Regions from separate parts of the Streptomyces sp. NPDC005017 genome, predicted to be linked through region 1. Evidence: riboswitches for the same ligand, from Rfam matches in the RefSeq annotation. Region 1 holds a riboswitch; the other holds the start of a gene.

Region 1 (7,475 bases):
TCGGCCTGCGCCTTGCGCAGCGCGGCCTCCCCGCGCCTGACGTCGCTGACGGCCGCGCGCAGCTTGCGGTGCAGCGTCTCCGCCTCCTTGCGGGCCGTCTCCAGCTCGACGCGCAGCCGCTCGGTCTCGGCACGGGTGTGCTCGCGGGCGGCGGACAGCTCCTCGCGCAGCCGCTCCAGTTCGGCCCGGCTCTCCTCGTCGGCGCGTTCGGCGTCGGCGCGCTGGGCCTCCTCGCCGGCCGCCGTCACCAGCTTCACCCAGCCGGTGGGGCGCAGTACGTAGGCCGCGGCCGCCACGTCCAGCGGGTCCGCGGCCGGGGGCGGGGCGCCCGAGTCGAGCGCGCCGGTCAGCTCGGGCTGGGCCTCTCTGAGCTTCTCGCCGATCCGCTGCCGGAACACCGCGTCGGTCTCCAGCGCCGAGGCCATCGCGTTGCCCGCGAACTTGGCCCGGCGGTTCGGGGCGAACCGGGCGTACTGCCTGAGCTGTGCGGGCAGTTCACCGACGGTCAGCCCGCCGAAGCCGTCCGAGACGATCTGCACGACCCGGCGCCGCACACCGTCGGGCAGCGGACGGTCGAGCACCTCAGCGGCGCCGTCGGCCGGCCCCCCGCCTGCGGTCTCCACCATCCGTCACACCCCAATGCTGTGCGGGCCCGCTCCTCTCAGGAGGCGGCGCCCGGCCTGTCCACCAGTTCCACCTGATCCACCGCGTTGCACCAGCGGCAGCGGACCGACTCGATGGTCTCACTGACCACCTCCCGCTCCTCCACACTCGGCTCCCCGGCGAGGTCGAGGTGGACGTACTCGACGACCTTCGACGAGCGGGTCACGTCGAAGCGGGTGAGGTTGCCGCACAGGGTGCAGCGCCACCGGGTGGTGGCGGTCGGCAGGGGAACCGTCATCGTGACTGTTCGCTTCCTTCTAGTCTCCGTGACGCGTCGGCTTCCCGACACGTGTGGCTCGTAACCCTACGGCCTGGTGACGTCACCGTGCCCGTCCGTCCACGGCGGCGAGGCGGTGTATCCCTATGCGTCCAGTTACGTCATGCTCTGTGTTCATGATCAGGGACTGGAACGGACGGACCGGCCGGCTGCTCGAGGGGATGCGCCGGCCGACGGCGCCGGTGACCTGCGCACTGATCGCCCTGTGCTGTCTGATCTTCCTGATCGGCCCGGCCGCCGGACTCAATCCGGCCTACGGCACGGGGGACGAGCTGCTCGCCGCGCAGCGGGCCTACTTCCGGCGCTGGGGCGTGGTCCCGGCCGAGTTGTTCGAGGGCTCCCCGCGCGCCGCGCTCACCCCGGCGACGGCCCTGTTCGTGCACGGCAGCTGGGTGCATCTGCTGGGGAACATGCTGTTCCTCTACGTCTTCGGGGTGATGACGGAGGAGCGCCTGGGCCGGGTCGAGTTCACCCTCTTCTATCTGGGGTGCGGTTATCTCGCCCTGCTGGGCTACGCCGCCGCCAACGCCGACTCGGGGCAGTCGCTGGTGGGGGCGTCCGGGGCGATCTCCGCGGTGCTCGGGGCGTTCCTGTGCCTGTTCCCCCGGGCGCGGGTGACGAGTCTGCTGCCGTTCCTGTTCTTCCTGCCGCTGCGGTTCCCCGCCTGGATCGTGCTGCCGTTCTGGGCCGCGCTCCAGTGGCTCGCCGCGGGGCGGGCGCCCGAGGGGCCCGGGGTGGCCTACCTCGCCCACCTGGTGGGGTTCGGCCTGGGCTTCGCCTACGCGTGGGCCCGCCACGGCCGTACGACTAGAGTGAAGGCCACCCCGCCTGCGCCGGCCCCCGAGGGAGAGAACCAGCCGTGATCACCGCGATTGTTCTGATCAAGACCAGCGTGGACCGGATCCCTGAGATCGCCGAGCAGGTCGCTTCGCTGGATTCGGTGAGCGAGGTGTTCTCCGTGACGGGGACGTACGACCTGATCGCGATGGTGCGGGTGCGGCAGCACGAGGATCTGGCCGATGTGATTCCCGGGCGGATCAGCCGGATTCCCGGGGTGGAGGCGACGGACACGCATGTCGCGTTCCGGACGTACTCGCAGCATGACCTCGAGGCGGCGTTTGCGATCGGGCTTGACTCCTGACGTCTGACGTCCGTCGGTTGGGGGTGGGGTCTGCGTGCGGCTGCGGGTCCGTCGTGGCTGGTCGCGCCCACGCGGCGGCAGCCGCAGATCTGGCACAGCCCCGCGCCCCTGAAGACAGGTCGGTCGCGGCCGCGCGGCGGCAGCCGCAGATCGGACACAGTCCCGGGCCCCTGAAAGCAGGTCGGTCGCGCCCGCGCGGTGGCAGCCGCAGATCGGACACAGCCCCGCGCCCTTAAAAGCGGGCCGGTAGCCGCAGGTCTGGCGCGGTCCCGCGCCCGCGGAAAGGCGCGGCGGTGGCCGCAGGTCCGGCGAAGTCCCGCGGCCCCCGAAAAGCGGGTCACACCGCCGGGACGCAGCGGCCTTCTACTGTGCGGTAGGTCCACTTCGCGCCCTGGGTGGTGAGTTCCTTGACGGCGGTGACGAAGCGGTCGATGTGTTCGTCGGGGGTGCCGGCGCCGAAGCTCACGCGGATGGCGTTGAGGGACTTCTCGCCGGGCGCGGCCTCGGGAGCGCCGCACTCGCCCTGGGTCTGGGGGTCGCTGCCCAGCAGGGTGCGCACGAGCGGGTGGGCGCAGAAGAGGCCGTCACGGACGCCGATGCCGTACTCGGCGGAGAGCGCGGCGGCGAAGTGGGAGCTGTTCCAGCCCTCCACGACGAAGGAGATCACGCCGACCCGCGGGGCGTCGTCGCCGAACAGGGAGAGCACCCTGACCTCGGGGACCTCGGCGAGGCCCGCGCGGACCCGGGCGATCAGACGGGTCTCGCGGGCGACGAGGCCGTCCCAGCCCGCCTCGGTCAGGGCCTTGCACGCCGAGGCGATGGAGTAGGCGCCGATGACGTTCGGGGAGCCGGCCTCGTGCCGGGCCGCGGTCTCGTGCCACTCCACGTCCACGCCGCCGTCCTCGCGCCGGGTGACACTGCGGCTCGCGCCGCCGCCCGCGAGGTAGGGCTCGGCCTCGCGCAGCCAGTCGGCGCGGCCCGCCAGCACGCCCGAGCCGAACGGGGCGTACAGCTTGTGCCCCGAGAAGGCGATCCAGTCCACGTCGAGGTCCCGCACGCTCACCGGGTGGTGCGGGGCGAGCTGGGCGGCGTCGAGCACGATCCGGGCGCCGTGCGCGTGGGCGGCCGCGGCCAGCTCACGGACCGGCCAGATCTCACCGGTGACGTTGGAGGCGCCCGTCACGCACACCAGGGCGGGACCGTACGGCCCGCGGGCGGCGAGGGCGCGTTCCAGGGTCCGCACGGCCTGGCCGGGGGTGCGCGGGGCGTCGAGGTAGGTGACCCGGGCGTCCTGCCAGGGCAGCAGCGAGGCGTGGTGCTCGGTCTCGAAGACGAAGACCTGGCAGTCGGCCGGCAGGGCGCGGGCGAGGAGGTTCAGGGAGTCGGTGGTGGAGCGGGTGAAGACGACCTGGTCGTCCTCCCGGCAGTCCAGGAACTCCGCGACGGTCCGGCGGGCGTTCTCGAAGAGGTCCGTCGACAGCTGCGAGAGGTAGCCGGCACCGCGGTGCACGCTGCCGTAGTACGGGGCGTAGGCGGCGACGTCGTCCCAGACGCGCTGGAGGGCGGGGGCGCTGGCGGCGTAGTCGAGGGCGGCGTAGGTGACCTCGCCGCCGGTCACGAGCGGGACGGTGACATCCCGGCCCAGAACGGGCAGCGGGGTGCAAACGGACTGGCCGGCGGCGGCGGTGGAGACGGACATGGCGGAACTCCCGTGAAGGCAGAAGGAATTCACCCCGCGAGCGGTCGCGCGGACGCGGCTCGGGCGTGGAGGAAAGAGGGGGAAGAGAAGTGCGGGACGGGGCTCGGCGGCCCCAGGCCTGTCCGGGGGACAGGCCCTAGCGCATTCGCTTGCTCACGGAAGACTCCTCGACGACCAGGACCCCTGGTCTCGCGAGGGGTCCGCGCTTGCCCTGAGCCCTGCGCTCACGGCCTGGTCTTCACCCGGGGCACCCCGCCACGGACGGAGGGTTGCCGGACAGTCGGCCGGGGCCGTATGACTGTCACTCATGACCTGTTGAGGAACGTACGCGAAATGATCGCGGTCCCGCAACCCGTGTCCGGATCGCGGGACCGTCGGGCCTGTGCCTCAGGCGTTGGTCGCGGCCACCCAGCGCTCCAGGGTGCGCCGGGCCTCGCCGGAGTCGATCGCCTCGGCCGCCTTCGCCGCTGCGGCGCGGATCTGCTCCGTCAGGGACGCGTCGGACGGATCCAGGGCGACCAGGGCGGCCGCCGCGTTCAGCAGGACCGCGTCCCGCACCGGGCCCCGCTCGCCGTCGAGGAGGCGACGGGCCACCTCGGCGTTGTAGGAGGCGTCCGCGCCGCGCAGGGCCTCCACGGGGACCAGGTCGATGCCGACGTCGCGCGGGTCGAAGGTCTCCTCGGTGACCTTGCCGTCGCGCACCACCCAGACCCGCGAGGTGGCCGTCGTGGTCAGCTCGTCGAGGCCGTCGTCGCCGCGGAAGACGAGCGAGGAGTTGCCGCGCTCGGCGAAGACACCGGCCACGATCGGGGCCATACGGGCGTCCGCGACACCGATGGCCTGCGCCCGCACCTTGGCCGGGTTGGTCAGCGGGCCGAGGAAGTTGAAGGTCGTGCGGATGCCGAGCTGGCTGCGGGCGGCCGCCACGTGCCGCAGGGCCGGGTGGAACTTCACCGCGAAGCAGAAGGTGATCCCGACCTCGTCGGCGACCTCGGCCACCCGCGCGGGGGTCAGCTCCAGATTGACGCCGAGCTTCTCCAGCACGTCGGAGGCGCCCGAGGCGGAGGACGCGGCCCGGTTGCCGTGCTTGACGACCTTCGCGCCGGTGCCGGCCACCACGATCGAGGCCATGGTGGAGATGTTCACCGTCTTCGCGCCGTCGCCGCCGGTGCCGACGATGTCGACGGTGGCGCCGGGCACGTCGATGACGTTGGCGTGCTCGTACATCGTGCGGACCAGGCCGGTGATCTCCTGGACGGTCTCGCCCTTGGCCCGCAGCGCGACCGCGAACCCGGCGATCTGCGCGTCCGTCGCCTCGCCGCGCATGATGCGGTCCATCGCCCAGGCGGTCGCCTCGGCGCTCAGGTCCTGCCCCTCGAGCAGGGCGTTCAGCACCCGGGGCCAGGAACGGCCCGCCGCGGTGTCGCCTCCAGCGGGGGTCACAGCGCTCATCAGCCGCTCCTGAGTGTCGTAAGGCAGTGTGATCCCAGCCTATCCAGCCCCGGGCACGGCGAAGGGCCCCCGTCCGAACACCGGACGGGGGCCCTTCGCCGTGGCGTGGCGAACGCAGTGATCAGTGGTGGCCGTGGCCGCTCGTGATCTCCCTGTACTCGTCGACGGTCGCCTTCGGGATCTGGGCGTCCTCACCGAAGTACGCCTTGCTGAGCTTGGCGCGCATCTTCTCGGAGCCCTTCACCTTGCGGGCGACACCGTTCTCGTCGACCGCCGGACCGATCTCGGCCGGCTTGTACTGCTCGTGCGCGGTGAGGGTGTAGAGCTGCTCCTGGCTGAGCGGCTCGTGCACCTCGATGTACTCACCGTGCGGCAGGCGCTTGATCGTGCCCGTCTCGCGGCCGTGCAGCACCTTGTCCCGGTCGCGGCGCTGGAGGCCCAGGCAGATCCGCTTGGTGGCGATGAACGCCAGGACCGGTCCGACGAAGAAGCCGACCCGGACGAACCAGGTGACCGCGTTGATCGACAGGTGGAAGTGGGTGGCGACGATGTCGTTGCCACCGCCGATCAGCATGATGATGTAGCCGGTGACCCAGGCGACACCGAAGGCCGTACGGGTCGGGGCGTTGCGCGGGCGGTCCAGGATGTGGTGCTCGCGCTTGTCGCCGGTGATCCAGGACTCGATGAACGGGTAGAGCGCGATCACGGCGAGGAACAGCCCGAAGAGCACCAGCGGGATGAACACGCCCAGGACGAGCGTGTGACCCCAGAAGTTGACCTCCCAGCCCGGCATGGCACGGATCAGACCCTCGGCGAAGCCCATGTACCAGTCGGGCTGCGCGCCGGTGGAGACCTGGTCGGGCCGGTAGGGGCCGATCGCCCAGATCGGGTTCACGGTCGCGATGCCGGCCAGGGCCGCGACGGCACCGAAGACCAGGAAGAAGAAGCCTCCGGCCTTGGCCATGTAGACCGGCAGCAGCGGCATGCCGACGACGTTCTTGTTGCTCTTGCCCGGACCCGCGAACTGCGTGTGCTTGTGGTAGAAGACCAGGATCAGGTGGCCGACGACCAGGCCGAGCATGATGCCCGGCAGCAGCAGGATGTGGATCGAGTAGAAGCGGGCCACGAAGTCGGTGCCCGGGAACTCCCCGCCGAACAGGAACATCGAGATGTACGTGCCGACGATCGGCACCGACAGGATGGCGCCCTGCGTGAAGCGGACACCGGTGCCGGAGAGCAGGTCGTCCGGGAGCGAGTAGCCGGTGAAACCGGTGAACATGCCCAGGACGAACAGCAGGAAGCCGAACAGCCAGTTGATCTCACGCGGCTTGCGGAACGCGCCGGTGAAGAACACTCGCATCATGTGCACGAACATGCCGGCGAGGAAGATGATCGCCGCCCAGTGGTGGATCTGCCGGATGAGCAGACCACCGCGGACGTCGAAGCTGATCTCCATCGTGGAGTTGAAGGCTTCCGACATCAGCTGTCCCTGGAGCGGGACGTACGTGCCGTGGTACTCCACCTCGTTCATCGAGGGGTGGAAGAACAGCGTCAGGTACACACCCGTGAGGATGATGATGAGGAAGCTGTACAGGCAGATCTCACCCAGCATGAACGACCAGTGGTCGGGGAAGATCTTGCGCATGTTGGCCTTGGCCAGGGAGTAGATCCCGAGCCGGCCGTCGGCCCAGTCGGCCATGCGCTCGCCGGCGCCGGCCTTGCCGCGGGAGCGGCCCGCCGTGCCGGCGGCCGATGCGGCGGTGTGGTTCTCGTTGGTGCTCATCCGCGCTCCCAGAAGGCAGGACCGACGGGCTCTTCGAAGTCGCCGAGCGCCTCGAGGTAGCCCTCGTCGTTCACGCCGATACGCAGCTGCGGCAGCGCGTGACCGGCGGGGCCGAAGATCACGCGGGCGCCGTCGGACAGGTCGAAGGTGGACTGGTGGCAGGGGCACAGCACGTGGTGCGTCTGCTGCTCGTACAGCGAGATCGGGCAACCGACGTGGGTGCAGATCTTGGAGTACGCCACGATGCCCTCGTGCGACCACTCCAGCTCTTGCTTGTCCTTGATGTCCTGCGGCTGGAGCCGGACGATCATCAGGGCGGCCTTGGCGATCTCGTTCTGGAACTCGTGGCTGTCCTCCTCCAGGCCCTCGGGCTTGGCGAAGGTCAGCGAGCCGACGGCGACGTCGGAGGGACGCAGCGGCTCGTTGGTGTTCATGTTGACGATGAGCTTGCCCTTGCGCC
Region 2 (7,475 bases), on a different contig from region 1:
TTCGGCATGGTGCCGATGCCGGGGGCGGACGGGGAGAGCAAGTCCACGATGGGGGTCGCGGACTGGATGCTCGCCTTCAAGCAGAACGGGCACCGGGACGAGGCCGGTCAGTTCCTCGACTTCGTCTACAGCGAGGAGAACGTCCTCGACTTCTCCCGCGAGTACGACCTGCTGCCCGTCACCAACTCCGCCTCGCGGGCCATGGCCGCGGCGCCGGAGGACCAGGAGCTGCGGCCCTTCCTCGACGAGCTGGCCTTCGCGGAGTTCTACCCGGTCGGGCACACGTCCTGGGCGGAGGTCAGCGCCGCGGTGAAGACCGGCATCGGCAAGGCCGTCGCCGCCGGGGGGAGTCCTTCGGCCGTGCTGGGCGGGTTGCAGGGGCGGGCGGTGCGGGCGGAGGCCGACTCCCGTTCCGTGGGGTGACTCCGCCGGTTCGGCGGGGGTGGGGGCGCGGGGTGGGGGCTTGAGGTTCGGGGGCTGGCTGGGGTGGGTGGGGTTTTTCAGCGTTCGGTTCTGCGGGCCTCTCGTACTCGGCGCAGGCGGTTCACCGTGACGGGGTCGTGCGCCAGGGCTCTGGTGTCGTCCAGCAGCGCGTTCAGCAGCTGGTAGTAGCGGATCGGGGCCAGGCCCAGTTCCTCCCGTATCGCCCGTTCCTTCGCGCCGGGGCCGGTGAAGCCGCGCCGCTCCAGCGCGAGGATGTCCCTCTCCCGCTGTCCCAGCTCCTCTGTGTCCATGTCCGCACGGTAGACCCCGGCACCGACAACGGCCCGGTGTGAGGACCCCCTCCGTGCCGGTGAGCCATGAGTGCGCCGGGCCGGGCGTGGATAGGGTCGCCTGTATGGGCATCCATGAGCACGATGCGAACGAACGTCACGAAAGTGCGGACGCCGGGCTGCCGAGGCCTGCCACCGCGGCCGGGCGCGAGGGGCTCGACGCGCTGCTCGCCCGGCCTGACAGGGCCGTGATCGCCCTCGACTTCGACGGCACCCTCGCGCCGATCGTGCCCGACCCCGACCAGGCGCGGGCCCATGCCGGTGCCGTGCCCGCGCTGGCCGCGCTCGCCCCCCGGGTGGCGTCCGTCGCCGTGATCACGGGGCGGCCGGCCGCGGTCGCGGTGCGGTACGGGGGATTCGACGGGGTCGAGGGGCTGGAGGGGCTCGTGGTGCTCGGTCACTACGGGGCCGAGCGGTGGGACGCCGCGAGCGGGCGGGTGGACGCGCCCCCGGCGCATCCCGGGGTCGCCGCGGCGCGCGCGGAACTGCCCGAAGTGCTCGACGGGGTGGGGGCGCGGCAGGGCACGTGGGTCGAGGAGAAGGGGCGGGCCGTCGCGGTGCACACGCGGCGGGCCGAGGACCCTCAGGCGGCGTTCGAGGCGCTGCGGGAGCCTCTGGGGCGGCTGGCTTCCCGGCACGGACTGATCGTCGAGCCGGGGCGGATGGTGCTGGAGCTGCGGCCGCCGGGCATGGACAAGGGGGTCGCGCTGACGGAGTACGTGCGGTCGGTGGGGGCCGGGTGCGTGGTGTACGCCGGTGACGACCTCGGTGATCTGCCGGCCTACGCGGCGGTCGACAAGCTGCGCTCGGACGGGGTGCCGGGGTTGCTGGTGTGCAGTGGCAGCGACGAGGTGACGGAGCTGCGGGAGCGGGCCGACCTGGTGGTCGACGGTCCCGAGGGTGTGGTCGGTCTCCTCTCCCGCCTGGCGGCGCGGCTGCGGTGACGCCGGCGGTTGGTGGGGGGTGCGGTGACGCCTGCTGTGGGGTTGTGGTGCGGGGCCGGGGCGGGGGGTGTCCGTCCTCGGTCCGCCGATCCGGTCTCCTACGGGGGTTCTGGTGCTTGACGGCGGCCGCTGCGGGCGGACACCCCCCGCCCCGTCCCCTTGCCGCCGTACGCGGCTTCCCGCCGCCCGTCGCCCGTCGCCGCGGGCTGCGGCTGCGCGCCGCGCCTAGCCGCGGGCATGCGTGCCGCCAGGGGCGGCACGGGTGGGCGCTGGGGGTCCCCCCTCTGGGGGAGGCACCTCGCCGACGCCGAGCTGCGCACCGCCCCTGCCTCAGCGACCACCGGGCGGTATCTCGCTGACGCCGAGCCGCGAAGCGTCCCTGCCTCGGCCGAGACGCCGCAGCAGTCGGCAGACACGTCCCGCTGGGTTCAGGCGCGGGTAGGGGTTTCGCGGAGGGCGTTGAGCTGGTCGAGGAACCACTGGGCCGGGGGGAGGGCGGTGGCGGCCGCGGCGAGTCTCTTCGTACGCTCGGCCCGCTCCGAGGGCGGCATCGTGAGCGCCTCGTGGAGCGCCCGGGCGGTGGCGAGGACGTCGTAGGGGTTGACGACGAGCGCGTCCTCGCCGAGCTCCCAGAAGGCGCCCGCCTCGCGCGACAGGACGAGCACGCAGCCCTCGTCGGAGACGACCGGCATCTCCTTGGCGACGAGGTTCATGCCGTCGCGGATGGGGTTGACCAGGGCCACGTCGGCGAGCCGGTACGCGGCCAGGGAGCGGGCGAAGTCGTCCTTGAGGTTGAGCAGGACCGGCGTCCAGTCCGCCGTGCCGTACTGGTCGTTGATCTCCTCCGAGAGCCGCTGCACCTCGGCCGTGTAGTCGCGGTAGACCGCGAGGTCCTGGCGGGAGGGGTAGGCGAAGGCGACGTGGACGACCCGGCCGCGCCACTCGGGGTGGTCGTCGAGGAGCTGGCGGTAGGCCAGGAGGCCTCGGACGATGTTCTTGGAGAGTTCCGTGCGGTCGACGCGGACGATCGTCCTGCGGCCCTCGCCGATCTCGGCGCGCAGTGCCCTCAGGCGTTCCTCGACGTCGGGGCGGTGGGAGCGCTCGCGGAGGAACTCCGCGTCGGCGCCGAGGCCGTGGACGCCGAGACGGGTGGTCGTCAGCGGGGGCGTGCCCGTGCGGGTGTGCTCGATGTAGCGGGCCGGGGTGCCCGTCGGGGACATGGGCTGGATGCGCTCGGCGTCCACCGAGCCCGCGCAGTTCATGAACGCGAAGGCCCAGCGCCAGGTCAGGAAGCCGAGCCGGTCCGCGCCGAGCATGCCCCACACGAGTTGGGCGCGGATGTCCTCGGGGAGCATCCCGAAGTACTCGGAGGGCGCCCAGGGCGTGTGCGAGAAGTGGCCGATGCGCAGGTCGGGGCGGAGTTCGCGGAGCATGCCGGGGACCAGGCACAGGTGGTAGTCCTGGACCAGCACCGCCGCGCCCGGGGCGGCCTCCTCGGCGAGGGCCTCGGCGAAGGCGCGGTTGTAGGCCTCGTAGGAGGCCCACTGACGGCGGAACCCGGCGTCGAAGACCGGCTCCAGCGGGGTCTGGTAGAGCATGTGGTGGACGAACCAGAGCACCGAGTTGGCGATGCCGTTGTACGCGTCGGAGTGCACGTCCGGAGCGATGGCGAGCATGCGCACGCCCGGCTCGCCCTCGCCGCGGGCCACCGCCTCGCGGTCGCCGTCGGACAGGGCCGAGCAGACCCAGAGCGCGCCGGCGTCCGGGCCGATCGCCGAGAGGCCGGAGACCAGGCCCCCGCCGCCCCTTCTGGAGTGCAGCGAGCCGTCGTCCCGCAGTTCGTAGGAGACCGGGCCGCGGTTGGACGCGACCAGCACCTGTGCACCTCGCGTGGAAACCATGTGCCTCAACCTAGCCCGGCCCGGAAACGCTCAAACGTGCGGTTCGGCTGTATACGGACGGTGTCCCACGTTTACGCCACCTTCCTGGCAGCGTATTCCGCGATCTCCGCCATCGGCGGACGCTCCTCCGTGTCGACCGAGAACGTACGGGCCTCGAAGCCGCTCTCGCCCCGCTCGAACTGGGTCAGGGCCGGGCGGATCAGATGGCCCCGGGCCAGCCGCAGCTGGGCGGTGCGGTAGATCGCCGCGGCCATCCGGCCGAGTGCCTGGCCGTCCTGGTGGCGGTGCTTGCGCACACCCACGTCGACCTGGGCGAGGGCGTCGAGACCCACCAGGTGCAGGGAGTCGACGAGCATGCCGATCTCCACGCCGTAGCCGACGGGGAAGGGGAGCTGTTCCAGGAGGGTGCGGCGGGCCGCGTACTCCCCGCCGAGGGGCTGGACGAAGCCGGCGAGCTGCGGCCAGTGCATGTTCAGCAGGGGGCGGGCCATCAGTTCCGTGACCCGGCCGCCCTGGCCCGCCGCGCCGGCCAGCGGGCGGTCGTACATGCCCTTGACCAGGTCCACGCCGGGCTCGGTCAGCAGCGGGCCGACGATGCCCGAGACGAAGTCGGAGGAGAACTCCCTGAGGTCGGCGTCGATGAAGCAGACGATGTCGCCGGTGGTGGCCAGCAGGGAGCGCCACAGGACCTCGCCCTTGCCGGGGACCGCGGGTATGCGGGGCAGGATCGTGTCGCGGTGGACGACGGTGGCGCCCGCGGCGGCGGCCACCTCCGCGGTGCGGTCGGTCGAGCCCGAGTCGACGACGACGAGTTCGTCGACGAGGGGGACCTGTTGCATGAGGTCGTGGCGGATGATCGCGACGATGTCGCCGACCGTCTCCTCCTCGTCGAGCGCGGGCAGGACGACGGAGACCGTCTGGCCGGTGCCTCGTTTGGCGGCCAGGATCTTGTGGAGCGGGCGGTCGGCTACGGACCAGGAGCGGGTGGTCAGCCAGCGCTCGACTTCTTCCAGCACAGCCTGCGGCTCCTCTGCGTTTCGTCGGCGAGAGGGGTGGTTTGTGATCCATCTCGCGGTTCGGACGGCTATCTCAACTGTCCTGGCCTTCGGTTACAGTCTTGAACAACGCTGATGACCATCGCATGTCGGGGGCCGTCCGCGCGGACAACAACCACATACAGCTCATCCAGAGGGGCAGAGGGATACGGCCCGATGAAGCCCCGGCAACCCTCCAGTCGGTACTCCTGACGTTCGTGCAGCGAGGCTCCCGGCTAGGGAAGGTGCCAAATCCGTCTCACGGCGAGATGCGTCGTGAGGAAGATGAGGAGAAAGGGCCTCGCCTCACATGGCTGTGCAGACTGTTGCAAGCAGCACCGATTCCTCCGTCGACCTCGGCCCCGCCGCAGCCCTGAGCTGCCGCGAGTGCGGCCACCAGGTCCCGCTCGGCCCCCTGTTCGCCTGCGAGGAGTGTTTCGGGCCGCTGGAGATCGCCTACGACTTCTCCGCGTACGACGCCGAGGAGCTCCGCAAGCGGATCGAGAGCGGTCCCGCGAACATCTGGCGGTACGCGCCGCTTCTTCCTGTTCCGGCCGACGTCGCCGAGAAGCCGAACCTCAACCCGGGCTGGACCGCGCTGGTCAAGGCCGACAACCTGGCGCGCGAGCTGGGCGTGACCGGCGGGCTGTTCGTCAAGGACGACTCCGGCAACCCCACGCACTCCTTCAAGGACCGTGTCGTCGCGCAGGCCCTGGAGGCCGCGCGCGCCTTCGGGTTCACCACGCTGTCCTGCTCCTCCACCGGCAACCTCGCCGGTGCCGTGGGCGCCGCGGCGGCCCGCGCCGGCTTCCGGTCCTGTGTGTTCATCCCGCACGACCTGGAGCAGGGCAAGGTCGTCATGGCCGCGGTCTACGGCGGCGAGCTGGTCGGCATCGAAGGCAACTACGACGACGTCAACCGCTTCTGCTCCGAGCTCATCGGCGACCCGGCCGGCGAGGGCTGGGGCTTCGTCAACGTCAACCTGCGGCCGTACTACGCGGAGGGCTCCAAGACCCTCGCGTACGAGATCTGCGAGCAGCTGGGGTGGCGGCTGCCCGACCAGATCGTCGTGCCGATCGCGTCCGGCTCGCAGCTCACCAAGATCGACAAGGGCCTCCAGGAGCTGGTGAGGCTGGGCCTGGTCGAGGACCGGCCGTACAAGATCTTCGGTGCCCAGGCCGAGGGCTGCTCGCCGGTGTCCACCGCCTTCAAGGCCGGGCACGACGTGGTGCGGCCGCAGAAGCCGGACACCATCGCCAAGTCGCTGGCCATCGGCAACCCGGCCGACGGGCCCTACGTCCTCGACATCGCCCGCCGCACCGGCGGCGTGGTGGAGGACGTGACGGACGGGCAGATCGTGGACGCGATCAAGCTGCTCGCCCGGACCGAGGGCATCTTCGCCGAGACGGCCGGCGGCGTGACCGTCGGTGTGACGAGGAAGCTGATCGAGAGCGGTGTCCTCGACCCCTCGCTGACGACCGTGGTCCTGAACACCGGTGACGGTCTGAAGACCCTCGACGCGGTGGCCGGCACCGGTCTGACCGCCACCATCCGCCCCAACCTGGACTCCTTCCGAGAGGCTGGCCTTTCATGAGCGTGACCGTCCGCATCCCCACCATCCTGCGCACCTACACCGGTGGTCAGGCGGAGGTTCCCGCCGAGGGCGCGAACCTCTCCGAGGTCATCGCCGACCTGGAGAAGAACCACACGGGCATCGCCGCCCGGGTCCTGGACGACCAGGGCAGGCTGCGCCGGTTCGTGAACGTGTACGTCAACGACGACGACGTGCGCTTCGAGCAGGGCCTGGAGACCGCCACGCCGGACGGTGCCGGCGTCTCCATCATTCCCGCGGTCGCCGGCGGCTGATCCCGCCCGCAATTACCTTCGGTAACGGTGGTAACTGAGAGTTCATCGAATTGCCCCCTCCGCGAGAGAAGCGGAGGGGGCAATTCTGCATGGTTGAGCACGGTAGAGTTGGGGAAGCCGCCCCTTTCGTATGCCGGACGCATATGAGTTCCGCCAGGCGTTCCGTCGGGGAACCGACGAGAAGTGGCCAAACTGTGCGGCGGTTTTGCGTCGTTCATCCCCTTTGTGTGGCCCGACTTGCCCGGAATTCGGGTGAATTCTCGGTAAACTCCCGACCGGTCGCGTCCTGAATTCTCGTCCGATTGACCTGTTGCAGACGGCAGTTGGACAGATACATTCAGCCGCGGTCGACGCGTTCCGGCGCACGCCCCCGGGTATGGGGGGTGAGGTCTGACCCGGGTCCGCGAAGTGCGGATCTGTGCAAGGGCCAGTAATAGGGGAGTTAGGCATGGCTCAGGGCACCGTCAAGTGGTTCAACGCGGAGAAGGGGTACGGCTTCATCGCGGTCGACGGTGGTGCGGACGTCTTCGTCCACTACAGCGCGATTCAGATGGACGGCTACCGCACCCTGGAAGAGGGCCAGCGGGTCGAGTTCGAGATCTCGCAGGGTCAGAAGGGCCCGCAGGCCGACATGGTTCGCGTCACCGCCTGAACGTTCTTTCTTTGTGAAGGGCCCGCACCCGTGAGGTGCGGGCCCTTCGCTCGTGTGCGCCCGTCCGTGCGCCCGCCCGTGTGCGCCCGCTCGTGTTCGCGTGGGGCTGAGAGCCGCTTCCGATCCCCTGGAGCCGCTTGCACTCGGCAGGGGCGAGTGCTAATCATTGGCGTTAGCACTCTGAAGGTGAGAGTGACAACGAGGACCGGGTCGGTGAGGCCCGCAGGCCGTGTGGGGCAAGGAACCACGGGGCCCGCGAGCCGTCCGTCGCGGGCGCGGGCGCGGTCCGAAGGAATCACCCCCAG

The links. Region 1 has a riboswitch for S-adenosylmethionine ahead of ACFYR0_RS20610 (aminotransferase class V-fold PLP-dependent enzyme). Riboswitches for the same ligand answer to the same signal wherever they lie in the genome.
Region 2: it holds a riboswitch for S-adenosylmethionine, as region 1 does, so the genes downstream of both, thrC (threonine synthase) here and ACFYR0_RS20610 (aminotransferase class V-fold PLP-dependent enzyme) in region 1, are expected to answer to the same signal.

Annotation. Positions count from the first base shown of each region.
Region 1 covers NZ_JBIALD010000012.1:256,121-263,595, forward strand. Annotated here, with positions in the region: gene ACFYR0_RS20590 (NYN domain-containing protein) at 1-626, opposite strand, end outside; gene ACFYR0_RS20595 (hypothetical protein) at 662-901, opposite strand; gene ACFYR0_RS20600 (rhomboid family intramembrane serine protease) at 1,057-1,803, shown strand; gene ACFYR0_RS20605 (Lrp/AsnC family transcriptional regulator) at 1,800-2,081, shown strand; gene ACFYR0_RS20610 (aminotransferase class V-fold PLP-dependent enzyme) at 2,419-3,780, opposite strand; SAM riboswitch class IV at 3,978-4,093, opposite strand; gene trpD (anthranilate phosphoribosyltransferase) at 4,168-5,232, opposite strand; gene ACFYR0_RS20620 (cytochrome bc complex cytochrome b subunit) at 5,354-7,015, opposite strand; gene ACFYR0_RS20625 (Rieske 2Fe-2S domain-containing protein) at 7,012-7,475, opposite strand, start outside.
Region 2 covers NZ_JBIALD010000010.1:116,135-123,609, forward strand. Annotated here, with positions in the region: gene ACFYR0_RS17445 (ABC transporter substrate-binding protein) at 1-423, shown strand, start outside; gene ACFYR0_RS17450 (DUF3263 domain-containing protein) at 501-734, opposite strand; gene otsB (trehalose-phosphatase) at 839-1,717, shown strand; gene ACFYR0_RS17460 (trehalose-6-phosphate synthase) at 2,146-3,618, opposite strand; gene ACFYR0_RS17465 (glucosyl-3-phosphoglycerate synthase) at 3,690-4,634, opposite strand; SAM riboswitch class I at 4,797-4,944, shown strand; gene thrC (threonine synthase) at 4,963-6,246, shown strand; gene ACFYR0_RS17475 (MoaD/ThiS family protein) at 6,243-6,518, shown strand; gene ACFYR0_RS17480 (cold-shock protein) at 6,967-7,170, shown strand.